Regions from separate parts of the Acidocella sp. C78 genome, predicted to be linked through region 2. Evidence: riboswitches for the same ligand, from Rfam matches in the RefSeq annotation. Region 2 holds a riboswitch; the other holds the start of a gene.
What was found. A riboswitch is a leader RNA that binds a small molecule or an ion and turns the genes downstream of it on or off. The one in region 2 is predicted to bind glycine.
Positions count from the first base shown of each region.

Region 1: another riboswitch for glycine. It lies ahead of gcvT (glycine cleavage system aminomethyltransferase GcvT); the one in region 2 lies ahead of gcvT (glycine cleavage system aminomethyltransferase GcvT).

Region 1 is NZ_CAJQZK010000002.1:68,119-82,406, reverse strand. Features, by position in the region: gene gcvH (glycine cleavage system protein GcvH) at 1-198, opposite strand, end outside; gene gcvT (glycine cleavage system aminomethyltransferase GcvT) at 210-1,310, opposite strand; glycine riboswitch at 1,457-1,565, opposite strand; gene ACIDOCELLA78_RS99260 (hypothetical protein) at 1,688-1,867, opposite strand; partial or broken gene ACIDOCELLA78_RS99255 (NAD(P)H-hydrate dehydratase) at 1,957-3,362, opposite strand; gene ACIDOCELLA78_RS99250 (ParA family protein) at 3,501-4,046, shown strand; gene ACIDOCELLA78_RS99245 (hypothetical protein) at 4,043-4,474, shown strand; RNA gene ssrA (transfer-messenger RNA) at 4,842-5,185, opposite strand; gene thyX (FAD-dependent thymidylate synthase) at 5,246-6,178, shown strand; gene hemA (5-aminolevulinate synthase) at 6,310-7,536, shown strand; tRNA gene ACIDOCELLA78_RS99225 (tRNA-Thr) at 7,584-7,658, shown strand; gene ACIDOCELLA78_RS99220 (CBS domain-containing protein) at 7,707-8,138, opposite strand; gene ACIDOCELLA78_RS99215 (NADH-quinone oxidoreductase subunit N) at 8,430-9,884, opposite strand; gene nuoM (NADH-quinone oxidoreductase subunit M) at 9,881-11,398, opposite strand; gene nuoL (NADH-quinone oxidoreductase subunit L) at 11,395-13,251, opposite strand; gene nuoK (NADH-quinone oxidoreductase subunit NuoK) at 13,256-13,564, opposite strand; gene nuoJ (NADH-quinone oxidoreductase subunit J) at 13,569-14,069, opposite strand; gene nuoI (NADH-quinone oxidoreductase subunit NuoI) at 14,101-14,288, opposite strand, start outside.
Region 2 is NZ_CAJQZK010000111.1:72,407-86,694, reverse strand. Features, by position in the region: gene ACIDOCELLA78_RS82970 (S49 family peptidase) at 1-462, opposite strand, end outside; gene ACIDOCELLA78_RS82965 (lipocalin family protein) at 546-1,124, opposite strand; partial or broken gene gcvP (aminomethyl-transferring glycine dehydrogenase) at 1,216-4,097, opposite strand; gene gcvH (glycine cleavage system protein GcvH) at 4,112-4,486, opposite strand; gene gcvT (glycine cleavage system aminomethyltransferase GcvT) at 4,498-5,598, opposite strand; glycine riboswitch at 5,745-5,853, opposite strand; gene ACIDOCELLA78_RS82945 (hypothetical protein) at 5,976-6,155, opposite strand; partial or broken gene ACIDOCELLA78_RS82940 (NAD(P)H-hydrate dehydratase) at 6,245-7,650, opposite strand; gene ACIDOCELLA78_RS82935 (ParA family protein) at 7,789-8,334, shown strand; gene ACIDOCELLA78_RS82930 (hypothetical protein) at 8,331-8,762, shown strand; RNA gene ssrA (transfer-messenger RNA) at 9,130-9,473, opposite strand; gene thyX (FAD-dependent thymidylate synthase) at 9,534-10,466, shown strand; gene hemA (5-aminolevulinate synthase) at 10,598-11,824, shown strand; tRNA gene ACIDOCELLA78_RS82910 (tRNA-Thr) at 11,872-11,946, shown strand; gene ACIDOCELLA78_RS82905 (CBS domain-containing protein) at 11,995-12,426, opposite strand; gene ACIDOCELLA78_RS82900 (NADH-quinone oxidoreductase subunit N) at 12,718-14,172, opposite strand; gene nuoM (NADH-quinone oxidoreductase subunit M) at 14,169-14,288, opposite strand, start outside.

The DNA of each region.
Region 1 (14,288 bases), on a different contig from region 2:
GTAGACATCCGACGCGGCCTTGACGCTTTCCACCACCGCGCAGCCCTCGCCGGCATCGACATGCCGCCCCGCCTCCGGCAGTTCGACGAACACGACGTCACCGAGCGCCGACTGCGCGTGATCGGTGATCCCCACGGTGGCGACGTCGCCGTCGAGCCTGATCCATTCATGGTCTTTGGAAAATCGGATCTCGGTCATCTGGTCCTCTTTCAGCGATGATAACGATGCGGAACGAAAGGCAGCGGCACGACGGTCATGCCGATATCGCGGCCGCGCAGCCCGGCGATCAGGGTCGAGCCATCCGCGGCGCAGTCGGCGCGGACATACCCGAGCGCGACAGGCCCGTTGACGCTCGGCCCGAACGTGCCCGAGGTGATGCGCCCGACCGGCTGCCCGGCGGCATCGCGGAGTTCGGCGCCGGCGCGCACCGGAGCCCGGCCGTCGGCGCGAAGCCCGACCAGGCGTTCGCGCGGGCCGGCATCGTGCACCGCCCGCGCGGCATCGCCGCCCAGGAAATCCCACCCCATCTTGCGCGTCTTGCCGATGGCGAAGCCGAGCCCGGCGGAAATCGGGTCCCGGGTTTCGTCGATATCGTTGCCATAGAGCGGCAGCCCGGCCTCAAGCCGCAGCGAATCCCGCGCGCCGAGGCCGGCCGGCTTCACCCGCGGATCGGCGAGAAGGGCGCGCGCCAGCGTCTCGGCGTCCGCCGCGGGCAGGCCGATCTCGAACCCGTCCTCACCGGTATACCCCGAGCGGGTGATCGTGACCGGAATGCCTGACGCCGACGTCTCGCGCGCATCCATGAAGCGCATCGCCGCGGCGTCCGGCGCGAGAGCGGCCAGAACGGCGCCGGCCTCGGGCCCCTGCAGGGCGAGCAGGGCGCGGTCGAATTGCGTGGTCAGCACGACGGTTTCAGGGAGGTGAGCGCGGATGTGCGCGACGTCGACATCCTTGCGCCCGGCATTCAGAACAAGGAGCAGGCGATCGCCCAGATTGGCGACCATCAGATCATCGACAATCCCGCCCCGCGCGTTCATCAGCAGCGTATAGCGCTGGCGGCCCGGCTTCAGCCCCCTGATATCGCCGGTCACCACACGTTCCAGCGCGGCCGCCGCATCGGGGCCTTCGAGCACCGCCTGGCCCATATGCGAGACATCGAACAACGCGGCCTGCGCCCGGCAATGCAGATGTTCGGCGATGATGCCGTCATACTGCACCGGCATGTCGTAACCAGCGAAATCGACCATTCGCGCGCCGAGGCTGCGATGCAGCGCATCGAGCGGCACGGTAAGCAATGCTGAATCGGCCAAGACCAGATCTCCCGCGACACCAGCGGACGGGTGCAGAACCGCCCAGTCTGACCCCCCTCTGTCGCGGAACCTGAGAGATTCGGCGCGGGGTGAACCGCGCCTTACGCCTTCGGTGCGGCGCATCGCGCCGGCTTTCCAGAGATCCTTGCTCCGTTGCGGTCCTTTTGCCTGAGCGTTTCCGGGGGCCGGTTGCGCCTTCGGCGGCGGCGCGACCCGGATGGACCCGGAAGCGCCGCTCTCTCCCGCATGGAGGAGTGAATGGCCTTGTGTAAACTCAGATCAGCGGGGAACGCAAGCGCTGCTTTTCGGCTTGCTGGCACCCTGCCGGGTTTTCCGGACAGATGCGAACCGAAAGCGAACCGGAAAAACCAGCCGGGTCAGACGGTGATGTCGAGATACGCGCCGCGCATCGCCCCCGAGGGCGCGGCAGACGGGCGGGACGTCGCCGAGGGCTCGCTTGATGCCGGCGAAGCGGGGGTCACACGGAGCGGCGGAATTTCCAGCGATGACGGGCCGATCGGCGCCGCAAAGGCCGATAATGACGCTGCACTGATCATGCAAAGTGCTATAACCAACATGACTTAAGAATAAGTTAACGCAGCGTTTCTCGCCACCGATCTTAAGCTGCATTTCCGGCCGATTTTGTTTAATTTTTGAAATTTTTTATTTCATCCGCAACCATCGGTAGGTATTCCGCCAGATCCTCCGCGATGAGCCCCGCCCCCGCCGCCGATGCCGCGGCGCCATGCAGCCAGACGGCGGCGCAGCAGGATTCGAACGCCGCCATGCCTGCGTCAGCAATCCGCCGACGATGCCGGCCAGGGTGTCGCCCGATCCGGCGGTCGCCAGCCAGGGCGGCGCATTGTCGTTGATCGCGGCGCGTCCATCCGGCGCCGCGATCACCGTGTCCGGCCCTTTCAGCACAACAACCCCTCCCACCCTCGCCGCGGCGATTCGGGCCCGGGTCAGGCGGTCTTGCGTCAGATCGGGAAACAGGCGGGCGAACTCGCCGTCATGCGGGGTGATGGCGGCAACGCCCCGCAGGCGCTCCGCCGCCCCGGCCGCCGAGGTCAGCGCATCGGCATCGGCCACGACGGTGCGCCCGGCGTCGAGAAGAGAGCGCAGCATGGCGCCCGCCGCGTCCACGCCCAGGCCCGGACCGCACAGCCACACCCGCCGCCGCGGGTCCGCGAGCAGGTCTGCGGGCCGAGCCGGGCTGACGATCACGCCCGGCGGCACCGCGCCCAGCCCGGCACCGTTCAGCGTCACCAGCCCCGCCCCCACGCGCCGGGCCGCGGCCGCGGCCAGAATCGCCGCCCCGCCCATCGGTCCCGCAAGGATCGTCAGGTGGCCACGGCGATATTTGTGGCCCGTCGCTTCGGGGCGCGGGAGCCGCCAGAGCGCCGGCGTGTTGCGCCAGGTTTTCGGTTCGACGGCTGCGAATGCCGCCGCGGGCATGCCGATCGCGGCGCGGAGGATCTCGCCGCAGAACCCCCGCCCCGGATAGAGAAGATGCCCGGGCTTGAACGCCTCGAAAGTCACCGTGAGATCGGCCCGGGCGGGCCGCCCCCGCGCATGGCCGGTTGCGCCATCGACTCCGCTGGGCATGTCGATCGCGACGATGCGGCGCGCCGCGGCAAGGAGGTCGGCGATGCCCGGGTCGATATCCCTCTTCAATCCGGCGCCGAACACGGCATCGATGACGATGTCGGCGGCGCCGATCCGCGCGCGGTCGGGCAGCACGACAGGGCCGCGCCAGAGCGCCGCCATCGCCGCCGCGTCGCCGCCCGGTCTTGGCGGCGCAACGGGCGCGACAACCACCGGCCAGCCCCACTGCGCCAGATGACGCGCGGCGACATACCCATCGCCGCCATTATTCCCCGGCCCGGCCAGAACAAGCACCCGGCCCGGACTGAAGCGCCGCCGGATGATCCGCGCCACCGCGGCCCCGGCATTTTCCATGAGCGCGATACCGCTCACGCCGCAACACGGCGCGGCGGCATCGATACGGGCCATGTCCGATGGAGAATACAATGCGTCCATGGCGCCCATGTGAGACAGAAAGCGCGGCGTTTGCTAGTCTCCCGAAGTGGAACAGGAGGTGTCGATGGCGCGGGTGATCGCGGTAGCGCAACAGAAGGGCGGCGCGGGCAAGACGATGCTTGCAGCGCAGCTCGGCGTTGCCCTCGCATGGGCGCACGCGTCGGCCTGCTCGATATCGACCCGCAGGGAACCCTCGGCGCCTGGGGACGGCTGCGGGCAGCCAATCCCAGGGCGAGGGCCGATCTCGCCGTCGAGTCGGTTTCCGGATGGCGGCTGGGCAACGCGCTGGAAAGCTTGCGCGGCAGTTGTGATCTCGTGTTGATCGACACGCCGCCGGTCCTCGATTCCAACGCGCGGCGCGCCATCCGCGGCGCGGATCTCGTGCTGATCCCGCTGAACCCCACGCCGCCCGATCTATGGGCCGCCGAGGGCACGCTGACCCTGGCGACCGAGGAACGCCGGCCGGTGGCGCTGATGTTCAATCGGGCGCCTGCCGCATCGAGACTGCGGCGGCGCCTCGAAGCGGAAATCACCGCGCGGCGGCTTCAACTGCTCGATACGGCGCTGGGCAACCGGGCCGCCTACGCCAACAGTTTCGCCGACGGTCTCGGCATCGCCGAAACCACGCCCGCAACCCTCGCCGGCCAGGAAATCATGGCCGCCGCCGAACGGCTGCGCGCACTCCTGTCGTGAGCGAGCCCGGCCTCGCGGCAATTTCAGCGCTACGACTGGCTCACATCGGTGGCTTTGCCGCATGGAGTGGATTGCTGCTCGCCCTTCTGGTGGCGGGGCGCCGCGACGGCGCCGCGTGGCGCAGGCAGTTTTCCGCAACGATCCCCGCCATGGCGTTGACCCTCGCATCCGGCTGGGGACTCGCCTTCGCCGAACTCGGACCGCCCCGCGACTGGAGCTGGACGGTCGACGCGATGCAGTCTCTCGGAATCGTGATGGCGGTCCTGACGCTCGTTCTCCGCTTCGGATTGCTGCCATTGCATGACGAATCCATGGCGAAGAACGATGCGGAGGTGCTGGCGACAGGCATCGGCCGGATCAACCGGCTGATCGCCGCCAATCTTCTCCTGGCCTTCATCATCCTGGTCATCGCCGTGACAGGGCAGTGAAAATTCAACGACTTGACGAAGCGGTGAGCGAGCGGAGGCCGCCGCATCCGGTAGAGCACTCCTTTGGCGAAGCCAGCCCGCGCAACACTTCGCAATCTTCGCCCGCTTCTCACATCATGTAACACATTTTTTCTTTCAATGACCCCCATGCGACACGAAAGGGTCTTGCCCGCGTCATGATTCTCGGTCATTTAATGACTGTGGCGTTACGATGTTTTCGGAAACCGCAAACGAACGTGGGTCGTGCGCAGGAACGATGGTTCGGACGCCAGCCGCCAAGTTTAGGGAGCCTCTTTAGTTAGCATCTAAATGATGCCGGCCGGTCAAAGACCGGCCGCTTTTTTTGTCCCATCCGAGACAGTGACAAGGTGGGGGGCTTCTGTTGCCCGGCGCCCCCCGTGCCGCGCTTATCGCTTATGCAGCGATAGCGAGCGCCTCGAAGTTATCGTTGGCACTTGTGATACGGCCCGATGACGGCGGAACCATGCCGAGCGAAAGATGGGTCTTTACCACGCGTGTCGAGCCTGTTTCGCCCCCGTTGATCCGCCGGCAGTTCGATTTGCGCAATGCGAACCGGACCGGCGGGGAAACTGGTGGAGGCGCCGGGTACTGCCCCCGGGTCCACTACGTTTATTCCACGCATCGTTTATCGCCATAGTCGGTGACCCCGACACTGCCTATATAGGCGAGGTCCATCGTCTGTGAAAGAGCCCCTTCTTGCCCCTGGCCGCCGGCGGGCATAGGAGGATCGCTCAACCAGGGACTGCCGCCATGCCGCTCAGCGATTCCGACCGCACCGAGATCGAGGCCGCGCGCGCCGAAACCGCGCCGACCCGCCGCGCCACCGTGCCGGCGCTCGAGGCCATGCTCTTCAGTGCGATGCCCGTGCTCGATCACGGATTCGTTCGCGTCATCGACTATATGGGCGACGATGCCGCGGTGGTTCAGGCGGCGCGCGTCTCCTACGGCCGGGGCACCCGCAAGGTGAGCGAGGACGAGGGGCTGATCCGCTACCTCATGCGCCACCGGCATTCCACACCCTTCGAAATGTGCGAGATCAAGCTGCACGTGAAGCTGCCGATCTTCGTGGCGCGCCAGTGGATCCGCCATCGCACCGCGAACGTCAACGAATACTCCGCCCGCTATTCGGTGATGGACCGGGAATTCTACATCCCCTCCCCGGCCAATCTCGCCGCGCAGTCAGCCAGCAACCGCCAGGGCCGCGGCGATCTGCTCGAGGGCGACGAGGCGGCCGAGGTGCTCGCCATGCTGCGCGCGGATGCCGGGCGGAACTATACGCATTACGAACACATGCTGAACGAGGGCGGCGCCGACCCCTCCCGCCGCGGCCTCGCGCGGGAACTCGCCCGGATGAATCTGACGCTCAACACCTATACCCAGTGGTACTGGAAGACCGACCTGCACAACCTCTTCCACTTCCTCTCGCTGCGCGCCGATCCGCACGCCCAGTACGAGATCCGCGCCTATGCCGAGGCCATCCTCGACATCGCCCGCGCATGGGTTCCGGCGAGTTGCCGGGCGTTCGAGGAATACCGCATGGGGGCGGCAAGCTTCTCGGCGACGATGCTGGCCGTCCTGCGCCGGATGCTGGCCGGCGAACCGGTTGATCAGCCGCAATCCGGCCTCTCGAAACGCGAATGGGACGAGATGATGGCCGCCCTCGCCCCGCCCGGGCCGATCTGACCGACGCCTTTTTACGAAATATTTCGGCTGTTTGAACTTATGTCCTTGACGAGACGCGCAACTTTCCGCGCAATGACATGCAATCCGGGCGCGGACACGGCATCGCCCCGAGGGACTGCGAGGAGCACCGTATGAATCGCGACCATCCGTTCATCGCCCAATGCGACAAGGCCCTGGCCGACATCCGCGCCGCCGGGCGCTATCGCCGGTTCGTCGCGCTGGAAAAGCTGGCCGACCGCTTTCCGTATTACAAGGTGACGATGGAAGGCCACACCCAGGACATCCTGGTCTGGTCCTCGAACGACTATCTGGCCATGGGCACCGACCCGGAGGTGATCGAAGCCTCGATCGAGGCCGCGCGCACGATGGGCGCCGGCGCCGGCGGCACCCGCAACATCGCCGGCTCCTCGCCGATCCATGTCGCGCTGGAGGCGGAGCTTGCCGCGTTGCATGGCAAGGATGCCGCCCTGCTCTTCACCTCGGGCTATGTCTCGAACCAGGCGACGCTGACCGCGATCCTCAACTCCATGCCCGGTTGGCACGTGTTTTCCGACGCGCAGAACCACAATTCGATGATCGTCGGCATCAAGGGCGGCAAGGCGGCGACGGTGCATGTCTTCGCCCATAACGACCTGGCCGATCTCGAGGCCAGGCTGGCGGCCGCGCCGGCTGACGCGCCGAAGATGATCGCCTTCGAGAGCGTCTACTCGATGGACGGTGACATCGCCCCGATCGGGGCGATCTGCGACCTCGCCGACAAATACAACGCCATCACCTATCTCGACGAGGTTCACGCCGTCGGCATGTATGGTCCGCACGGCGCCGGCGTCTCCGAGCGCGACGGCGTCGCCCACCGCCTCACCATCATCGAGGGCACGCTCGCCAAGGCCTATGGCTGCCACGGCGGCTATATCGCCGGCGATGCCAGCGTGATCGACTATATCCGTTCGGTCGCCGCCGGCTTCATCTTCACCACCGCCCTGCCCCCGCCCACCGTTGCGGCGGCGCTCGCCTCGATCCGGCGGCTGAAGGTGGATCAGGCCCGGCGCGATACGCTGTTCGAGCGGGCGAACCTGCTGAAATCCAAATTCGACCAGGCCGGCCTGCCGCGCTTGTCGACGGAAAGCCACATCGTCCCGCTGATGATCGGCAACGCGGCACGGGCAACCGAGGTCTCGATGCGGCTGATCCGCGAATTCGGCATGTATGCGACCCCGATCAACTACCCGACGGTGCCCGCCGGAACAGAAAGGCTGCGATTTACGCCCGGCCCGAAACATACCGAGGCAATGATGGACGAACTGGTCCGGGCGCTGCGCCACATCCTGTCCGGAGACCAGGCGACGGCCGCGGCCTGATTCGATCTTGCAGGGTGAGCCAAGCCTCGTTATAGGCTCCGGGACATGCCGACATAGCTCAGCGGTAGAGCAACTGATTCGTAATCAGTAGGTCCCCAGTTCAATCCTGGGTGTCGGCACCATCTCCCCTCCTTGCGTTCGAAACGAAGGGTCGAGGCCGCCGGGCCCCCTCACGACACGATGTATGCCCTCAGGGAGTCGACCTCGAATTCGGCTTCCTCGATGCGGGCTTTCACGAGATCGCCGATGCTCACCAGCCCCACGAGCGTATCGTCCTCAAAAACCGGAAGATGACGGCAGCGATTGGTGGTCATGGCCAGCATGGCGTCGAGAATGGTGACATCGGGCGTGCAAGAGGCGACCAGGCGCGTCATCAGATCCGCGACGGTGCGGGTCTTGATGTCGCCGTCGAAATCGCCGACCGATCTCATGATGTCGCGCTCGGACAGCATTCCGACAAGTCCGCCGCCATCGTCGACCACCGGCGCGGCGCCGATCCGCTTCGCGGCAAGAAACCTTGCCGCCTGGGGGACCGACTGCCGCCCCTTGAGGACGACGGCCCCCCAGCCTTTCTGGTCCAGAATCTGTCGAATCGTTGTCATCGCTCATTCTCCGTCGTGGCGATACGGGTCTTGTCACGATCGCCGGAAAGACGATCCTCGCTGAACGCCCCCTCGGGAACTCCGATCCGGATAGCCAAACCCCGATAGCCAAACTCCAAGAGCCAAACTCCAAGAGCCAAACAAAGACTTTACGGGAGCGGTTCCGATAAGCCGTTTTCAGAAACTATGATCCCTCCGCCCCGGCAGAACCAGTACTTTAATGATCTACGCCAGAGGCCAGCCATGCAAAAGGCAAGGGTTTCTTGAAGAATTACCCGGCCGGACGAGGCTCTACCCGAGCATCATCTTTATGAAAGACATCACCGGCGCGGGATAGGTTCCCAGAACCACGAGCGCCACCATGAGCACACCGATCAGAGCGCGGCCCGATACCGGCACATCGAGGCGACGCGCAGGATCATCCTCCGGCGAGGGCGGCAAGCCCATCGCGATCAACAGGCGCAGGTAATAGAACAGGCCAATCACGCTGCCGAGCAGCAGCGCCGCGACCGGCCAGAACAACGCGGTGCCGACACCGGCGACGACAAGGTAGAATTTGGCGATGAAGCCCATCGTCGGCGGCATGCCGGCAAGCGAGAGCAGCATCAACGCGAGGCCCGCGGCAAGGAACGGGCGGGTGCGGAACAGGCCGCGATAATCCTCGATCCGGTCGGCGTCGCGCCCCGCGCCGGGCGCGCTGAGCAGGGCGACGATGCCGAAGGCGCCGAGGCTGGTGACCGCGTAGGCCGCCAGGTAATAGGCCGCGGCATCCACGCCGAGCGCCGGGGCGGCGAGAAAGGCGACGAGCAGGTAGCCCAGATGGGCGATCGAGGAATAGGCGAGCAGGCGCTTCACGTTGGTCTGCAGCAGGGCGAGCAGGTTGCCGGCGAGCATGGACAGGATCGCGACCGCGGCGATGCCGGCGCGGAGCGAGGCATCCGCATGACCGCCGGCGAGGGCGAAGAAGCGCAGGATCACGGCGAAGACCGCGATTTTAGAAACCACGGCGATGAAGGCGGTAACCGGCGCGGGCGCGCCCTCATACACATCGGGCGTCCACATGTGGAACGGCACCAGCGAGAGCTTGAAGCCGACGCCGGCGAGAATGAGCGCGATGCCGGCGAGGCGGTAGAGATCGGCCGGGCCGGCTTCATGGACGAGCGCGCCGATGCGGGCGAAGGACATCGTGCCGAAGGCGGCATAGATCAGCGCCATGCCGAACAGCAGAAAAGCCGAGGCGGCGCCGCTGAGGATGAGATATTTGGTGCCGGCCTCGGCCGCGCTGCCGCGCGGGCCGGCATAGGCGATCAGCCCGAGCAGCGAGATGCCGAGCGTTTCGATGCCGAGGAAGAACGAGGCGAAATGCACGCTCGCCGGCAGAATGGCGGCGCCCAGAGTCGCGGTGAGCAGAAGCAGATAGTATTCCTCGCGCGGCCCCTCGCCCACCCGGTCGAGATAGATCCACGAGAGCGCGGCGACGACCAGGGCGGAGACGAGCACCAGCCCGGCGTAGAACAGCGCGGCGCCGTCGATCACGAAAAGCGGCGTCACCGCGACCGGGGATGCGGGGGCGGCGAGCGGCAGGGCGATGCAGCAAAGCAGCAGGCCGGCGATGGTCGACAGGGCGATAAGGCGATGATCGCGGCGAATGGCGATCAGCAGCATGACCAGGATCGTCACCGCGCCGAGCAGGGTGAAGGGCGCGAAGGCGGCGAAGGCCGGGGCGGTCAAGGCCGGGGCGGTCATGGCGCGCGCTCCGCGACATGTTCGGGCAACGCCGCCGAGACCGCGGCGCTGTGCTGCACGGCGGCGAGGCCCGGCGCCACCTCGTCAACGACCGGCTGCGGATAGAGGCCGAGCCCGACAATGGCGACCACCAGCACCGCCATGACGGCGAGATGCGGCGGCGAGAGATCGGCGATCGCGCGATGATGCGCCGGCTCCTGCGGCGCGCCGTGGAAGGCGCGCTGGACCAGCAGCAGCGAATAGGCGGCGGCGGCGACCAGCCCGAAAGTGGCGATGACGGTGAAGACCACACTGGCCTGGAAGCTGCCAAGCAGGATGAGGAATTCACCGATGAAATTGCCGAGGCCGGGCAGGCCGAGCGAGGCGATGGCAAAGAACATGCCGCAGGCGGACAGGCGCGGCACCATCCCCCAGAGCCCGCCCATGCGCCGCATGTCGCGGGTGTGGATGCGTTCCTGCAAGGCGCCGACCAGCACGAAGAGCGCACCGGTGCTGATGCCGTGCGCCAGCATCTGCACGACCACGCCCTGAAGCGCGAGCGTGCTCCAGGCGAAGACGCCGAGCAGGACGAAGCCCATGTGGCTGACGCTGCTGTAGGCGACCAGGCGCTTGAGGTCGTTCTGCCCGAAGGCGAGCAGCGCGCCGTAGAGAATTCCGGCGACCGCGAGCGCCATCGCCACCGGCGCGAAAGCATGCGCCGCCGCGGGAAACAGCGGCACCACGAAACGGATCAGGCCGTAGGCGCCGGTTTTCAGCAGGATGCCGGCGAGCAGCACGGAACCCGCGGTCGGGGCTTCGGTATGGGCGTCCGGCAGCCAGGTGTGGAACGGCACCGCCGGCAGCTTCACCGCGAAGGCGATGAAGAAGCCGAGCATCAGCAGGAAGCCTGTCGTCGGGCTCATCTTCGTGCCGAGCAGCGCAAGATAGTCGAAGGTCAGATCGCCGGTCGCGCGCTGGTGGATGAAGACGAGCACGAGGATCGACACCAGCATGAGCAGGCCGCTGCCCTGGGTGAAGAGGAAGAACTTGATCGCCGCGTAGGAGCGGTTCTCGTGCCCCCACAGCGCGATGATGAAATACATCGGCACCAGCATCAGTTCCCAGAAGAAGAAGAACAGGAACAGGTCGAGCGCGAGAAAGACGCCAATGACGCCGGCGGTGGTCCAGAGCAGGTTGGCGTGGAACAGGCCGGAGCGGTCGGTGATCTCGGTCCAGGAAATCACGACGCAGACGAGGCTGAGCACGATCGTCAGCAGGATCAGGACCAGGCTCAGCCCGTCGAGATCGAGTTCGAAGGAGATGCCGAGCTGCGGAATCCACGAGTGGTCGAACTGCGCGATCCAGGCGCCGTGGCCGGGTGCGAGGGCGGCGCCGATCAGGGGGAGTGCAACGAGAAGTTCGAGCGTGAGCACCGCGATCGCCACCCAGCGCGGCGCGTCCGGGTCGCGCGCGCCGGCGATCCAGGCCAGCACGCCGCCCACCGTCGGGAACAGGATGAGCCAGAACAGGATCATCGCAGCACCGCGATCGCGATGAGGCCGACCGAGCCGATGGCCAGGCTCGCGGCATAGAGGCGAACATTGCCGGTCTGGGTGCGGCGGATCGCCCGGTGAAGCGCCTGAGTGCCCCAGGCGACGCCGTCATAGACCCTGTCGATGAAATCGTCGCGGTCGATGCGGGCGGCCCAGATCACGGGGCGGACCAGCAGGCGGTCATACAACGCGTCGAACCCGGCGGCCCCATGCCAGAACCGCCAGAGCGGCGTTTCGGCCGGCGGGCGGGACGGGCGCCAGTAGAGCGCGGCGGCCAGCGCGATCCCGAGGATGGAGGCGGCGCTGGCGAGCAGCAGCGGGGTCATGTCGGTCACCTCCCTGGTCGGGGGCAGCACCGGCGCGAGGAGCCTGGAGAGCAGCGTGACGTGGCCGAAGGCCGGCGGCAGCTCGATGAAGCCGCCGACCAGCGACAGCGCCGAGAGCACCACCAGCGGCATGACGACGCGCCAGCCATAGGCGCCGCTGACAGGGGTGTGCTCCTCGCCGAAAAAGGCGATGAAGACGGCGCGGAAGATATAGATCCCGGTGACGAACGCGCCGATCACGCCGGCGAGCCAGAGCACGCGGCCGCCATTGCCGTCGGCCCAGGCGCCCGAGAGGATCGCCTCCTTGCTGTAGAACCCCGAGGTGATCAGCGGCAGGGCGGCGAGGGCGGCGCTGCCGATCAGGAAGCTCCAGAAGGCGGCGGGCAGGCGCCGGGCGAGGCCGCCCATCCGGTAGATGTCCTGCTCGTGATGCAGGCGCATGGTGACGGCGCCGGCCGAGAGGAACAGCAGCGCCTTGAAGAAGGCGTGCGTCATGAAGTGGAACATCGCCGCGCGCCAGGCGCCGACGCCGAGGGCAAGGAACATGTAGCCGATCTGGCTCATCGTCGAATAGGCGAGGATGCGCTTGATGTCGTTCTGCGCCAGCGCGCTGAAGCCGGCGAGCAGCAGGGTCGCCGCGCCGACGATGCCGACGGTGATTTCCGCCGCCGGCGCGAGCAGGAACAGCACATGGGTGCGGGCGATGAGGTAGACGCCGGCGGTGACCATCGTCGCGGCGTGGATGAGCGCGCTGACCGGGGTGGGGCCGGCCATCGCGTCGGGCAGCCAGGTCTGCAGCGGCAACTGCGCGGACTTGCCGACGGCGCCGCCGAGCAGGAGGAAGGCGATCAGCGTCGCGGCCGGCGCGCCGACATGCCAGGTGTGGGCGGCCTCGCGCATCGCCCCGGCGATGTTCAGCGTGCCGAGGCGGCTGGCGATCAGCAGCAGGCCGATCAGGAAGGCGGTATCGCCGACGCGGGTGACGATGAAGGCCTTGCGCGCGGCGAGCCCGTTGGCGGGGTCGCGCCACCAGAAGCCGATCAGCAGATAGGAACAGAGCCCGACCCCTTCCCAGCCGGCGTAGAGGGCGAGGAAATTGTCAGCCATCACCAGCAGCAGCATCGCGGCGACGAAGAGGTTGAGATAGGCGAAGAAGCGGCCATAGCCGTCCTCGCCCTCCATGAATTCGGTCGAGAACAGGTGGATGAGGAAGCCGACGCCGCTGGTGACGAGCATCATCAGCAGCGAGAGCGGATCGACCCGCAGGGTGATGCCGAAGGAAAAACGCCCGACCGCGAACCAGCGCCACAGGGCCTGCTGGTAGGCGGCGCCCGGCGGCGGGTGCAGCAGGAAGGCGCCGGCGATGGCGAAGGCGATGACGGCGGCGAGGCCCACCGAAAGCACGCCGGTCAGCGCCTCGGCGCGGTGCGACAGTCGCCCGGCACCGAGCATGAGCACGATCGAGCCGAGCAGCGGCAGGGCGGGGACGAGCCAGAGAAAATGCTGCATCGTTCTACCCTCTCAGACCGTCGCCGGCATCGGCGTCGAGCGTGGGAATGCGCCGGTGCATCAGCAGGATGAGCGCCAGCCCGACCGAGACTTCCGCGGCGGCGAGCGTGAGCACGAGGATGAACATGATCTGCCCGTCCGGCGAGGCCCAGCGGGCGCCGGCGACGATGAAGGCGACGCCGGCCGCGTTCAGCATCACCTCGAGCGACATCAGCATGAACAGCAGGTTGCGGCGGACCAGCACGCCGACGAGGCCGAGCGCGAAAAGGATCGCGGCGAGCAGCAGACCCTGGTCGAGCGGAACCGTCGCCATCGCGCTACTCCGGTCCCATGATCGAGCGGCCGAGATGAAACGCCGCGACCAGCCCGGCGAGCAGCAGGAACGAGGCCAGCTCGACCGCGAGCATGTAGGGGCCGACCAGCGCGACGCCGACCGCATGCGGGCCGATCACCGCGGCGGCGGGCCGCGGCAGGCCGCCGGAGAGGGCGACACCGCCGAGTTCGATGGCCAGCAGCAGGGCCAGGATCGACGGGCCGATCCAGGTTGCGGGGCGAAGCCAGCTGCTTTCGAGCCGGGCCGCCGCCTCGCCGATGTTCAGCATCATGATGACGAAGACGAACAGCACCATGATGGCGCCGGCATAGATGATGACTTCGAGCGCCGCGGCGAAGGGCGCGCCGAGCACGAAGAACACGAGCGCGACGGCGAGCAGCGAGACCGTGAGATAGAGCAGCCCGTGCACCGCGGACGGGCGGGTGATCATCATCGCCGTCGCGACGACCGCGATGATCGCGGAGATGACGAAGGTGGCGTTCATGATCCGTTATGCCTTCCCCTCCCGTCGCGGTTCATGGCAGCAGGCTGCGCGTGTCGATCGGCTTGCGCTCGCGCGCGGCCTCGCCCTTGTCCTTGCCCGGGATCGCGAGGCCGGACACGCGGTAGAAATTGTAGTCGGGATACTTGCCGGTGCCGCTGATCAGCAGGTGCTCCTTCTCGTAGACGAGGTTCTGCCGGTCGTATTCGCTCATCTCGAAAT
Region 2 (14,288 bases):
GACGACATAGGCGCCAAGCCCTGCCGCCCCGTCGAACGACATGGCCCGGGCGACCACCTGCCGGTGGGAAACCGCCCGGAAGCGGGAGAGCGCGTCATGCAACTCCTCGGCCGTGGTCAGGCCGCAGCACCCACCGCCGAGCAGAATGTCGATGCCGCGCACCCGCGGATCGGTGGCGGCACGGTCGATCGCCGCGATGGTCTGTTCGAGCGTCGGGCGCGCGCCGGTTGCCCGCGCCAGCAACGCCGGCGATGCGGCCACGTCCGGCGGCGCATCCTGCAAATCGAGGGTGAGCACGAAATGCGCCGGCAGCCGGACCGTCTGGCGCGCCAGCCGGTGAAGCCCCCACGCCCCCGCGCCCGCCAGCGCGATCGTCGCCAGCCCGACCACGAACACCGCCGCGCGCGCCACCCGCCACAGCAGCCTGGCCAGGCCGCGCAACGGCGCGGCGAACTCACTCATGGGCGGCGCTCGACCTCATGAACCCTGATATGCCGACGCATCGGGTCAGCGGCAAGGCCCCAAAAACGCCATGTCCCCGCCGTTCAGACGCGCTCGAAGCCGGGCTGGCCGATCTGGTCGGGAAACTGCGCGACGCGCCGGAACCGCCGCGCGTCGTAGCCCTGGCGATAGAAACGGTCGAGCATCGCGCGATAGGTCGCCGCGTCCATCCGCGGCGCGCGCGCGAATATCCAGCCCAGCGAACGGTTCGGAAACCCGCCGAGAAACACCGAATAATCGGGCTCGACATGCATGATCACATACGGCACGCCGATCATTCCGTTCAGCAGGGTGACGCGCCAGACCGCATTGTCCGTCCCCGGCTCCACCTCGTCGACCGAGGTGAACCGGAACCGTTTCGCGGCAAAGCTCCCGGGATAGGCGTTATACTGGTCATCGATCGCCCCGTCGGGCCGGCGCGTATAGACCGCATTGGCGCCGACATATCCGGCCTCGGCGAAATACGGGATATGGCCGATGATGTACCAGCGCCCCATGAACCGGTCGAGATCGACGCGCGCATGGCGCAGCGGCGGCAGGGGATAGGGGCTGGTGTCGAAGGTGCAGCCGGCGAGCAGCGCCGGGGCTGCCGCGAGCAGCGAGCGGCGGGCGAGTGTCATCATGATGGGTCTCCATTCAGGGCCATGCCGGGATTACGCTCCCCGCACAGCCCTGGATGTGGTCCCGCCCCGGTTTTCCGAAACCGCGCCCGGCTCAGTCCGCCGCCTCGGCATAGGCCGAAAGCGGCGCGCAGGAGCACACGAGGTTACGGTCGCCATACACGTTGTCCACCCGCTTGACCGGCGGCCAGTATTTCGCGGCGCGCAGATACGGCAGCGGGAAGGCGGCGCGGTCGCGGCCATAGCCGTGCGTCCACGCCGCCGCCATCACCTCGGCCGCGGTATGCGGCGCGTTCTTCAGCGGGTTGTCCGCCCGGTCGAGCGCGCCGGCCGCGACATCGGCGATCTCGCCGCGGATCGCGATCATCGCCTCGCAAAACCGGTCGAGTTCCGCCTTCGTCTCGCTTTCGGTCGGCTCGATCATCAGCGTGCCCGGCACCGGCCAGGACATGGTCGGCGCATGGAACCCGTAATCCTGCAACCGCTTGGCGATATCCTCGACCAGCACGCCCGCCTCGGCCTGGAAGTGCCGGCAATCGATGATGCATTCATGCGCCACCATGCCGTTCGCGTCGGTATAGAGGATCGGGTAATGCGGCGCGAGCCGATGGGCGATGTAGTTGGCGTTGAGAATCGCCACCGCCGTCGCCTCGCGCAGCCCGTCCGGCCCCATCATGCGGATATAGGCGTAGGGGATCGGCAGGATGGACGCCGAGCCGAACGGCGCGGCACTCACCGGCCCATAGCCGGTCGAGGGCCCGGCATCCGGCCGCAGCGGATGGTTGGGCAGATGCGGCGCGAGATGCGCCGCCACCGCGATCGGCCCCACGCCGGGCCCGCCGCCGCCATGCGGAATGCAGAAGGTCTTGTGCAGGTTGAGATGGCAGACATCGGCGCCGATCGCCGCCGGCGAGGTCAGCCCCACCTGCGCGTTCATGTTCGCCCCATCCATATAGACCTGCCCGCCCGCCGCGTGCACGCGCGCGCAGATATCCCGCACGCTCGCCTCGAACACGCCATGGGTCGAGGGATAGGTGATCATCAGCGCGGCGAGCTTCCCCGCATGCGCGGCGATCTTCGCCTCCAGGTCGGCGAGGTCGATATTCCCCGCCCGGTCGCAGCCGACCACCACCACCCGATAGCCCGCCATCGTCGCCGAGGCCGGGTTGGTGCCATGCGCCGAGGACGGGATCAGGCAGATGTCGCGATGCTCCTCGCCGCGCGCCGCATGAAAGGCGCGAATCGCGAGCAGCCCGGCATATTCCCCCTGGGCGCCGGAATTCGGCTGCAACGAGACCGCGGCGAAGCCGGTGATCCGCGCGAGATCGTCCGACAGCCGGGCGATCAGCGCCCGGTAGCCCCGGGTCTGCTCGATCGGCGCGAAGGGGTGGATGTCGGCGAAGGCGCGCCAGGTGATCGGGATCATCTCCGCCGTCGCGTTCAGCTTCATCGTGCAGGAGCCGAGCGGGATCATGCTGCGGTTGAGCGCGACGTCCTTGTCCTCGAGCTGCTTGAGATAGCGCAGCATCGCATGCTCCGAGCGATGCGCGTGGAATACGGGCGCATTCATGAACGCGCTCTGCCGCGCCAGCGCGGCGAGCGGCGAGGCCGCGGCATCCGCCGTGCCGCCGATCACGCCGGCCAGAGCGGCGATCTCCGCCGCCGTCACCGTCTCGTCGAGCGCGATGGCGACGCAGCCATCATCGACGCGCCGCAGATTGAACCCCGCGCGCAGCGCCCGCTGCGTCAGCGCGTCCGCCCCCGCGCCGGCCTCGATCGCGATCGTGTCGAAGAACGTGTCGTGCCGGAGCGGCAACCCCGCCGCCCGCGCCGCGCCGGCGAGCAGCCTGGCCGCGAGATGCACCCGCCGGGCGATCCGCGCCAGCCCTTCCGGCCCATGCCACACGCCATAGAACCCGGCGATCACCGCCAGCAGCACCTGCGCGGTGCAGATATTCGAGGTCGCCTTCTCGCGCCTGATATGCTGCTCGCGCGTCTGCAAGGCGAGGCGCAGCGCGGCCTCCCCCGCCGCGTCGACCGAAACGCCCACCAGCCGGCCCGCCATGTGCCGCTTCAGCGAATCGCGCGTCGCGAAAAAGGCCGCGTGCGGCCCGCCGAAGCCCATCGGCACGCCGAAGCGCTGGGCCGAGCCGAGCACGATATCCGCCCCCATCTCGCCCGGCGGCCGCAGCAGGGTGAGCGCCAGCGGGTCGGCCGCGACGATGGCGAGCGCCCCGGCGCGATGCGCCGCCGCGATCTCGTCCGACAGGTCGCGCACGGCACCGGTCGTCCCCGGGTATTGCAGCACCACGGCGAAGGGCTTCGTCCGCTCGATCGCGGCGGCATCCCCCGGCGCCACATCGGCCAGCGTCCAGCCGAGCGGTGCGGCACGGGTGGCGATCACCGCCCGGCTCTGCGGATGCAGGTCGGCGGCGACGGCGATCACCGTCGATCCGCCCTTGTGTACCGCATGCGCGAGCGCGACGCCCTCCGCCGCCGCCGTGCCCTCGTCGAGCAGCGAGGCATTGGCGAGGTCGAGCCCGGCGAGTTCCGCCATCATCGTCTGGAAATTCAGCAGCGCCTCCAGCCGCCCCTGGGCGATCTCGGCCTGGTACGGCGTATAGGCCGTATACCAGCCGGGATTTTCCAGCACGTTGCGCAGGATGACCGGCGGCGTGACGGTGCCGTGATAGCCGAGCCCGATCAGGCTGCGCTTGACCTCGTTACCCGCGGCGTAGCGGCGCAGATCGTCGAGGATCTCGCCCTCGGTCAGCGCCGCCGGCAGGTCGAGCGGCGCGGCGATGCGGATCGTCTCCGGCACGGTGCGAGCGATCAGCGCGTCGAGATCCGCAGCCCCCAGCGCGCGCAGCATCGCCGCGCGCTCGGCGGCCCGGGGCCGATATGGCGCAGGGCGAAGCGCTCCTCGGCCAGCAGGGCGGCAAAATCGTCGATGGTCTGGGGCGCGGTATCCGGCATGGCGGCGGCTCCGGTCAGAGCGTTGCGAGAAAGGCCTGGTAATCGTCGGCGGTCAGCAGGGCATCGAAGGCGGCGCGGTCGTCCAGGGTCATGCGGAAGAACCAGGCGCCGGATTCGGCCTGCGCGTTGACCATGCCCGGCTCGTCGGCCAGCGCGCCGTTCGCCTCGGTCACCGTGCCGGAGAGCGGCGCGTAGACATCCGACGCGGCCTTGACGCTTTCCACCACCGCGCAGCCCTCGCCGGCATCGACATGCCGCCCCGCCTCCGGCAGTTCGACGAACACGACGTCACCGAGCGCCGACTGCGCGTGATCGGTGATCCCCACGGTGGCGACGTCGCCGTCGAGCCTGATCCATTCATGGTCTTTGGAAAATCGGATCTCGGTCATCTGGTCCTCTTTCAGCGATGATAACGATGCGGAACGAAAGGCAGCGGCACGACGGTCATGCCGATATCGCGGCCGCGCAGCCCGGCGATCAGGGTCGAGCCATCCGCGGCGCAGTCGGCGCGGACATACCCGAGCGCGACAGGCCCGTTGACGCTCGGCCCGAACGTGCCCGAGGTGATGCGCCCGACCGGCTGCCCGGCGGCATCGCGGAGTTCGGCGCCGGCGCGCACCGGAGCCCGGCCGTCGGCGCGAAGCCCGACCAGGCGTTCGCGCGGGCCGGCATCGTGCACCGCCCGCGCGGCATCGCCGCCCAGGAAATCCCACCCCATCTTGCGCGTCTTGCCGATGGCGAAGCCGAGCCCGGCGGAAATCGGGTCCCGGGTTTCGTCGATATCGTTGCCATAGAGCGGCAGCCCGGCCTCAAGCCGCAGCGAATCCCGCGCGCCGAGGCCGGCCGGCTTCACCCGCGGATCGGCGAGAAGGGCGCGCGCCAGCGTCTCGGCGTCCGCCGCGGGCAGGCCGATCTCGAACCCGTCCTCACCGGTATACCCCGAGCGGGTGATCGTGACCGGAATGCCTGACGCCGACGTCTCGCGCGCATCCATGAAGCGCATCGCCGCGGCGTCCGGCGCGAGAGCGGCCAGAACGGCGCCGGCCTCGGGCCCCTGCAGGGCGAGCAGGGCGCGGTCGAATTGCGTGGTCAGCACGACGGTTTCAGGGAGGTGAGCGCGGATGTGCGCGACGTCGACATCCTTGCGCCCGGCATTCAGAACAAGGAGCAGGCGATCGCCCAGATTGGCGACCATCAGATCATCGACAATCCCGCCCCGCGCGTTCATCAGCAGCGTATAGCGCTGGCGGCCCGGCTTCAGCCCCCTGATATCGCCGGTCACCACACGTTCCAGCGCGGCCGCCGCATCGGGGCCTTCGAGCACCGCCTGGCCCATATGCGAGACATCGAACAACGCGGCCTGCGCCCGGCAATGCAGATGTTCGGCGATGATGCCGTCATACTGCACCGGCATGTCGTAACCAGCGAAATCGACCATTCGCGCGCCGAGGCTGCGATGCAGCGCATCGAGCGGCACGGTAAGCAATGCTGAATCGGCCAAGACCAGATCTCCCGCGACACCAGCGGACGGGTGCAGAACCGCCCAGTCTGACCCCCCTCTGTCGCGGAACCTGAGAGATTCGGCGCGGGGTGAACCGCGCCTTACGCCTTCGGTGCGGCGCATCGCGCCGGCTTTCCAGAGATCCTTGCTCCGTTGCGGTCCTTTTGCCTGAGCGTTTCCGGGGGCCGGTTGCGCCTTCGGCGGCGGCGCGACCCGGATGGACCCGGAAGCGCCGCTCTCTCCCGCATGGAGGAGTGAATGGCCTTGTGTAAACTCAGATCAGCGGGGAACGCAAGCGCTGCTTTTCGGCTTGCTGGCACCCTGCCGGGTTTTCCGGACAGATGCGAACCGAAAGCGAACCGGAAAAACCAGCCGGGTCAGACGGTGATGTCGAGATACGCGCCGCGCATCGCCCCCGAGGGCGCGGCAGACGGGCGGGACGTCGCCGAGGGCTCGCTTGATGCCGGCGAAGCGGGGGTCACACGGAGCGGCGGAATTTCCAGCGATGACGGGCCGATCGGCGCCGCAAAGGCCGATAATGACGCTGCACTGATCATGCAAAGTGCTATAACCAACATGACTTAAGAATAAGTTAACGCAGCGTTTCTCGCCACCGATCTTAAGCTGCATTTCCGGCCGATTTTGTTTAATTTTTGAAATTTTTTATTTCATCCGCAACCATCGGTAGGTATTCCGCCAGATCCTCCGCGATGAGCCCCGCCCCCGCCGCCGATGCCGCGGCGCCATGCAGCCAGACGGCGGCGCAGCAGGATTCGAACGCCGCCATGCCTGCGTCAGCAATCCGCCGACGATGCCGGCCAGGGTGTCGCCCGATCCGGCGGTCGCCAGCCAGGGCGGCGCATTGTCGTTGATCGCGGCGCGTCCATCCGGCGCCGCGATCACCGTGTCCGGCCCTTTCAGCACAACAACCCCTCCCACCCTCGCCGCGGCGATTCGGGCCCGGGTCAGGCGGTCTTGCGTCAGATCGGGAAACAGGCGGGCGAACTCGCCGTCATGCGGGGTGATGGCGGCAACGCCCCGCAGGCGCTCCGCCGCCCCGGCCGCCGAGGTCAGCGCATCGGCATCGGCCACGACGGTGCGCCCGGCGTCGAGAAGAGAGCGCAGCATGGCGCCCGCCGCGTCCACGCCCAGGCCCGGACCGCACAGCCACACCCGCCGCCGCGGGTCCGCGAGCAGGTCTGCGGGCCGAGCCGGGCTGACGATCACGCCCGGCGGCACCGCGCCCAGCCCGGCACCGTTCAGCGTCACCAGCCCCGCCCCCACGCGCCGGGCCGCGGCCGCGGCCAGAATCGCCGCCCCGCCCATCGGTCCCGCAAGGATCGTCAGGTGGCCACGGCGATATTTGTGGCCCGTCGCTTCGGGGCGCGGGAGCCGCCAGAGCGCCGGCGTGTTGCGCCAGGTTTTCGGTTCGACGGCTGCGAATGCCGCCGCGGGCATGCCGATCGCGGCGCGGAGGATCTCGCCGCAGAACCCCCGCCCCGGATAGAGAAGATGCCCGGGCTTGAACGCCTCGAAAGTCACCGTGAGATCGGCCCGGGCGGGCCGCCCCCGCGCATGGCCGGTTGCGCCATCGACTCCGCTGGGCATGTCGATCGCGACGATGCGGCGCGCCGCGGCAAGGAGGTCGGCGATGCCCGGGTCGATATCCCTCTTCAATCCGGCGCCGAACACGGCATCGATGACGATGTCGGCGGCGCCGATCCGCGCGCGGTCGGGCAGCACGACAGGGCCGCGCCAGAGCGCCGCCATCGCCGCCGCGTCGCCGCCCGGTCTTGGCGGCGCAACGGGCGCGACAACCACCGGCCAGCCCCACTGCGCCAGATGACGCGCGGCGACATACCCATCGCCGCCATTATTCCCCGGCCCGGCCAGAACAAGCACCCGGCCCGGACTGAAGCGCCGCCGGATGATCCGCGCCACCGCGGCCCCGGCATTTTCCATGAGCGCGATACCGCTCACGCCGCAACACGGCGCGGCGGCATCGATACGGGCCATGTCCGATGGAGAATACAATGCGTCCATGGCGCCCATGTGAGACAGAAAGCGCGGCGTTTGCTAGTCTCCCGAAGTGGAACAGGAGGTGTCGATGGCGCGGGTGATCGCGGTAGCGCAACAGAAGGGCGGCGCGGGCAAGACGATGCTTGCAGCGCAGCTCGGCGTTGCCCTCGCATGGGCGCACGCGTCGGCCTGCTCGATATCGACCCGCAGGGAACCCTCGGCGCCTGGGGACGGCTGCGGGCAGCCAATCCCAGGGCGAGGGCCGATCTCGCCGTCGAGTCGGTTTCCGGATGGCGGCTGGGCAACGCGCTGGAAAGCTTGCGCGGCAGTTGTGATCTCGTGTTGATCGACACGCCGCCGGTCCTCGATTCCAACGCGCGGCGCGCCATCCGCGGCGCGGATCTCGTGCTGATCCCGCTGAACCCCACGCCGCCCGATCTATGGGCCGCCGAGGGCACGCTGACCCTGGCGACCGAGGAACGCCGGCCGGTGGCGCTGATGTTCAATCGGGCGCCTGCCGCATCGAGACTGCGGCGGCGCCTCGAAGCGGAAATCACCGCGCGGCGGCTTCAACTGCTCGATACGGCGCTGGGCAACCGGGCCGCCTACGCCAACAGTTTCGCCGACGGTCTCGGCATCGCCGAAACCACGCCCGCAACCCTCGCCGGCCAGGAAATCATGGCCGCCGCCGAACGGCTGCGCGCACTCCTGTCGTGAGCGAGCCCGGCCTCGCGGCAATTTCAGCGCTACGACTGGCTCACATCGGTGGCTTTGCCGCATGGAGTGGATTGCTGCTCGCCCTTCTGGTGGCGGGGCGCCGCGACGGCGCCGCGTGGCGCAGGCAGTTTTCCGCAACGATCCCCGCCATGGCGTTGACCCTCGCATCCGGCTGGGGACTCGCCTTCGCCGAACTCGGACCGCCCCGCGACTGGAGCTGGACGGTCGACGCGATGCAGTCTCTCGGAATCGTGATGGCGGTCCTGACGCTCGTTCTCCGCTTCGGATTGCTGCCATTGCATGACGAATCCATGGCGAAGAACGATGCGGAGGTGCTGGCGACAGGCATCGGCCGGATCAACCGGCTGATCGCCGCCAATCTTCTCCTGGCCTTCATCATCCTGGTCATCGCCGTGACAGGGCAGTGAAAATTCAACGACTTGACGAAGCGGTGAGCGAGCGGAGGCCGCCGCATCCGGTAGAGCACTCCTTTGGCGAAGCCAGCCCGCGCAACACTTCGCAATCTTCGCCCGCTTCTCACATCATGTAACACATTTTTTCTTTCAATGACCCCCATGCGACACGAAAGGGTCTTGCCCGCGTCATGATTCTCGGTCATTTAATGACTGTGGCGTTACGATGTTTTCGGAAACCGCAAACGAACGTGGGTCGTGCGCAGGAACGATGGTTCGGACGCCAGCCGCCAAGTTTAGGGAGCCTCTTTAGTTAGCATCTAAATGATGCCGGCCGGTCAAAGACCGGCCGCTTTTTTTGTCCCATCCGAGACAGTGACAAGGTGGGGGGCTTCTGTTGCCCGGCGCCCCCCGTGCCGCGCTTATCGCTTATGCAGCGATAGCGAGCGCCTCGAAGTTATCGTTGGCACTTGTGATACGGCCCGATGACGGCGGAACCATGCCGAGCGAAAGATGGGTCTTTACCACGCGTGTCGAGCCTGTTTCGCCCCCGTTGATCCGCCGGCAGTTCGATTTGCGCAATGCGAACCGGACCGGCGGGGAAACTGGTGGAGGCGCCGGGTACTGCCCCCGGGTCCACTACGTTTATTCCACGCATCGTTTATCGCCATAGTCGGTGACCCCGACACTGCCTATATAGGCGAGGTCCATCGTCTGTGAAAGAGCCCCTTCTTGCCCCTGGCCGCCGGCGGGCATAGGAGGATCGCTCAACCAGGGACTGCCGCCATGCCGCTCAGCGATTCCGACCGCACCGAGATCGAGGCCGCGCGCGCCGAAACCGCGCCGACCCGCCGCGCCACCGTGCCGGCGCTCGAGGCCATGCTCTTCAGTGCGATGCCCGTGCTCGATCACGGATTCGTTCGCGTCATCGACTATATGGGCGACGATGCCGCGGTGGTTCAGGCGGCGCGCGTCTCCTACGGCCGGGGCACCCGCAAGGTGAGCGAGGACGAGGGGCTGATCCGCTACCTCATGCGCCACCGGCATTCCACACCCTTCGAAATGTGCGAGATCAAGCTGCACGTGAAGCTGCCGATCTTCGTGGCGCGCCAGTGGATCCGCCATCGCACCGCGAACGTCAACGAATACTCCGCCCGCTATTCGGTGATGGACCGGGAATTCTACATCCCCTCCCCGGCCAATCTCGCCGCGCAGTCAGCCAGCAACCGCCAGGGCCGCGGCGATCTGCTCGAGGGCGACGAGGCGGCCGAGGTGCTCGCCATGCTGCGCGCGGATGCCGGGCGGAACTATACGCATTACGAACACATGCTGAACGAGGGCGGCGCCGACCCCTCCCGCCGCGGCCTCGCGCGGGAACTCGCCCGGATGAATCTGACGCTCAACACCTATACCCAGTGGTACTGGAAGACCGACCTGCACAACCTCTTCCACTTCCTCTCGCTGCGCGCCGATCCGCACGCCCAGTACGAGATCCGCGCCTATGCCGAGGCCATCCTCGACATCGCCCGCGCATGGGTTCCGGCGAGTTGCCGGGCGTTCGAGGAATACCGCATGGGGGCGGCAAGCTTCTCGGCGACGATGCTGGCCGTCCTGCGCCGGATGCTGGCCGGCGAACCGGTTGATCAGCCGCAATCCGGCCTCTCGAAACGCGAATGGGACGAGATGATGGCCGCCCTCGCCCCGCCCGGGCCGATCTGACCGACGCCTTTTTACGAAATATTTCGGCTGTTTGAACTTATGTCCTTGACGAGACGCGCAACTTTCCGCGCAATGACATGCAATCCGGGCGCGGACACGGCATCGCCCCGAGGGACTGCGAGGAGCACCGTATGAATCGCGACCATCCGTTCATCGCCCAATGCGACAAGGCCCTGGCCGACATCCGCGCCGCCGGGCGCTATCGCCGGTTCGTCGCGCTGGAAAAGCTGGCCGACCGCTTTCCGTATTACAAGGTGACGATGGAAGGCCACACCCAGGACATCCTGGTCTGGTCCTCGAACGACTATCTGGCCATGGGCACCGACCCGGAGGTGATCGAAGCCTCGATCGAGGCCGCGCGCACGATGGGCGCCGGCGCCGGCGGCACCCGCAACATCGCCGGCTCCTCGCCGATCCATGTCGCGCTGGAGGCGGAGCTTGCCGCGTTGCATGGCAAGGATGCCGCCCTGCTCTTCACCTCGGGCTATGTCTCGAACCAGGCGACGCTGACCGCGATCCTCAACTCCATGCCCGGTTGGCACGTGTTTTCCGACGCGCAGAACCACAATTCGATGATCGTCGGCATCAAGGGCGGCAAGGCGGCGACGGTGCATGTCTTCGCCCATAACGACCTGGCCGATCTCGAGGCCAGGCTGGCGGCCGCGCCGGCTGACGCGCCGAAGATGATCGCCTTCGAGAGCGTCTACTCGATGGACGGTGACATCGCCCCGATCGGGGCGATCTGCGACCTCGCCGACAAATACAACGCCATCACCTATCTCGACGAGGTTCACGCCGTCGGCATGTATGGTCCGCACGGCGCCGGCGTCTCCGAGCGCGACGGCGTCGCCCACCGCCTCACCATCATCGAGGGCACGCTCGCCAAGGCCTATGGCTGCCACGGCGGCTATATCGCCGGCGATGCCAGCGTGATCGACTATATCCGTTCGGTCGCCGCCGGCTTCATCTTCACCACCGCCCTGCCCCCGCCCACCGTTGCGGCGGCGCTCGCCTCGATCCGGCGGCTGAAGGTGGATCAGGCCCGGCGCGATACGCTGTTCGAGCGGGCGAACCTGCTGAAATCCAAATTCGACCAGGCCGGCCTGCCGCGCTTGTCGACGGAAAGCCACATCGTCCCGCTGATGATCGGCAACGCGGCACGGGCAACCGAGGTCTCGATGCGGCTGATCCGCGAATTCGGCATGTATGCGACCCCGATCAACTACCCGACGGTGCCCGCCGGAACAGAAAGGCTGCGATTTACGCCCGGCCCGAAACATACCGAGGCAATGATGGACGAACTGGTCCGGGCGCTGCGCCACATCCTGTCCGGAGACCAGGCGACGGCCGCGGCCTGATTCGATCTTGCAGGGTGAGCCAAGCCTCGTTATAGGCTCCGGGACATGCCGACATAGCTCAGCGGTAGAGCAACTGATTCGTAATCAGTAGGTCCCCAGTTCAATCCTGGGTGTCGGCACCATCTCCCCTCCTTGCGTTCGAAACGAAGGGTCGAGGCCGCCGGGCCCCCTCACGACACGATGTATGCCCTCAGGGAGTCGACCTCGAATTCGGCTTCCTCGATGCGGGCTTTCACGAGATCGCCGATGCTCACCAGCCCCACGAGCGTATCGTCCTCAAAAACCGGAAGATGACGGCAGCGATTGGTGGTCATGGCCAGCATGGCGTCGAGAATGGTGACATCGGGCGTGCAAGAGGCGACCAGGCGCGTCATCAGATCCGCGACGGTGCGGGTCTTGATGTCGCCGTCGAAATCGCCGACCGATCTCATGATGTCGCGCTCGGACAGCATTCCGACAAGTCCGCCGCCATCGTCGACCACCGGCGCGGCGCCGATCCGCTTCGCGGCAAGAAACCTTGCCGCCTGGGGGACCGACTGCCGCCCCTTGAGGACGACGGCCCCCCAGCCTTTCTGGTCCAGAATCTGTCGAATCGTTGTCATCGCTCATTCTCCGTCGTGGCGATACGGGTCTTGTCACGATCGCCGGAAAGACGATCCTCGCTGAACGCCCCCTCGGGAACTCCGATCCGGATAGCCAAACCCCGATAGCCAAACTCCAAGAGCCAAACTCCAAGAGCCAAACAAAGACTTTACGGGAGCGGTTCCGATAAGCCGTTTTCAGAAACTATGATCCCTCCGCCCCGGCAGAACCAGTACTTTAATGATCTACGCCAGAGGCCAGCCATGCAAAAGGCAAGGGTTTCTTGAAGAATTACCCGGCCGGACGAGGCTCTACCCGAGCATCATCTTTATGAAAGACATCACCGGCGCGGGATAGGTTCCCAGAACCACGAGCGCCACCATGAGCACACCGATCAGAGCGCGGCCCGATACCGGCACATCGAGGCGACGCGCAGGATCATCCTCCGGCGAGGGCGGCAAGCCCATCGCGATCAACAGGCGCAGGTAATAGAACAGGCCAATCACGCTGCCGAGCAGCAGCGCCGCGACCGGCCAGAACAACGCGGTGCCGACACCGGCGACGACAAGGTAGAATTTGGCGATGAAGCCCATCGTCGGCGGCATGCCGGCAAGCGAGAGCAGCATCAACGCGAGGCCCGCGGCAAGGAACGGGCGGGTGCGGAACAGGCCGCGATAATCCTCGATCCGGTCGGCGTCGCGCCCCGCGCCGGGCGCGCTGAGCAGGGCGACGATGCCGAAGGCGCCGAGGCTGGTGACCGCGTAGGCCGCCAGGTAATAGGCCGCGGCATCCACGCCGAGCGCCGGGGCGGCGAGAAAGGCGACGAGCAGGTAGCCCAGATGGGCGATCGAGGAATAGGCGAGCAGGCGCTTCACGTTGGTCTGCAGCAGGGCGAGCAGGTTGCCGGCGAGCATGGACAGGATCGCGACCGCGGCGATGCCGGCGCGGAGCGAGGCATCCGCATGACCGCCGGCGAGGGCGAAGAAGCGCAGGATCACGGCGAAGACCGCGATTTTAGAAACCACGGCGATGAAGGCGGTAACCGGCGCGGGCGCGCCCTCATACACATCGGGCGTCCACATGTGGAACGGCACCAGCGAGAGCTTGAAGCCGACGCCGGCGAGAATGAGCGCGATGCCGGCGAGGCGGTAGAGATCGGCCGGGCCGGCTTCATGGACGAGCGCGCCGATGCGGGCGAAGGACATCGTGCCGAAGGCGGCATAGATCAGCGCCATGCCGAACAGCAGAAAAGCCGAGGCGGCGCCGCTGAGGATGAGATATTTGGTGCCGGCCTCGGCCGCGCTGCCGCGCGGGCCGGCATAGGCGATCAGCCCGAGCAGCGAGATGCCGAGCGTTTCGATGCCGAGGAAGAACGAGGCGAAATGCACGCTCGCCGGCAGAATGGCGGCGCCCAGAGTCGCGGTGAGCAGAAGCAGATAGTATTCCTCGCGCGGCCCCTCGCCCACCCGGTCGAGATAGATCCACGAGAGCGCGGCGACGACCAGGGCGGAGACGAGCACCAGCCCGGCGTAGAACAGCGCGGCGCCGTCGATCACGAAAAGCGGCGTCACCGCGACCGGGGATGCGGGGGCGGCGAGCGGCAGGGCGATGCAGCAAAGCAGCAGGCCGGCGATGGTCGACAGGGCGATAAGGCGATGATCGCGGCGAATGGCGATCAGCAGCATGACCAGGATCGTCACCGCGCCGAGCAGGGTGAAGGGCGCGAAGGCGGCGAAGGCCGGGGCGGTCAAGGCCGGGGCGGTCATGGCGCGCGCTCCGCGACATGTTCGGGCAACGCCGCCGAGACCGCGGCGCTGTGCTGCACGGCGGCGAGGCCCGGCGCCACCTCGTCAACGACCGGCTGCGGATAGAGGCCGAGCCC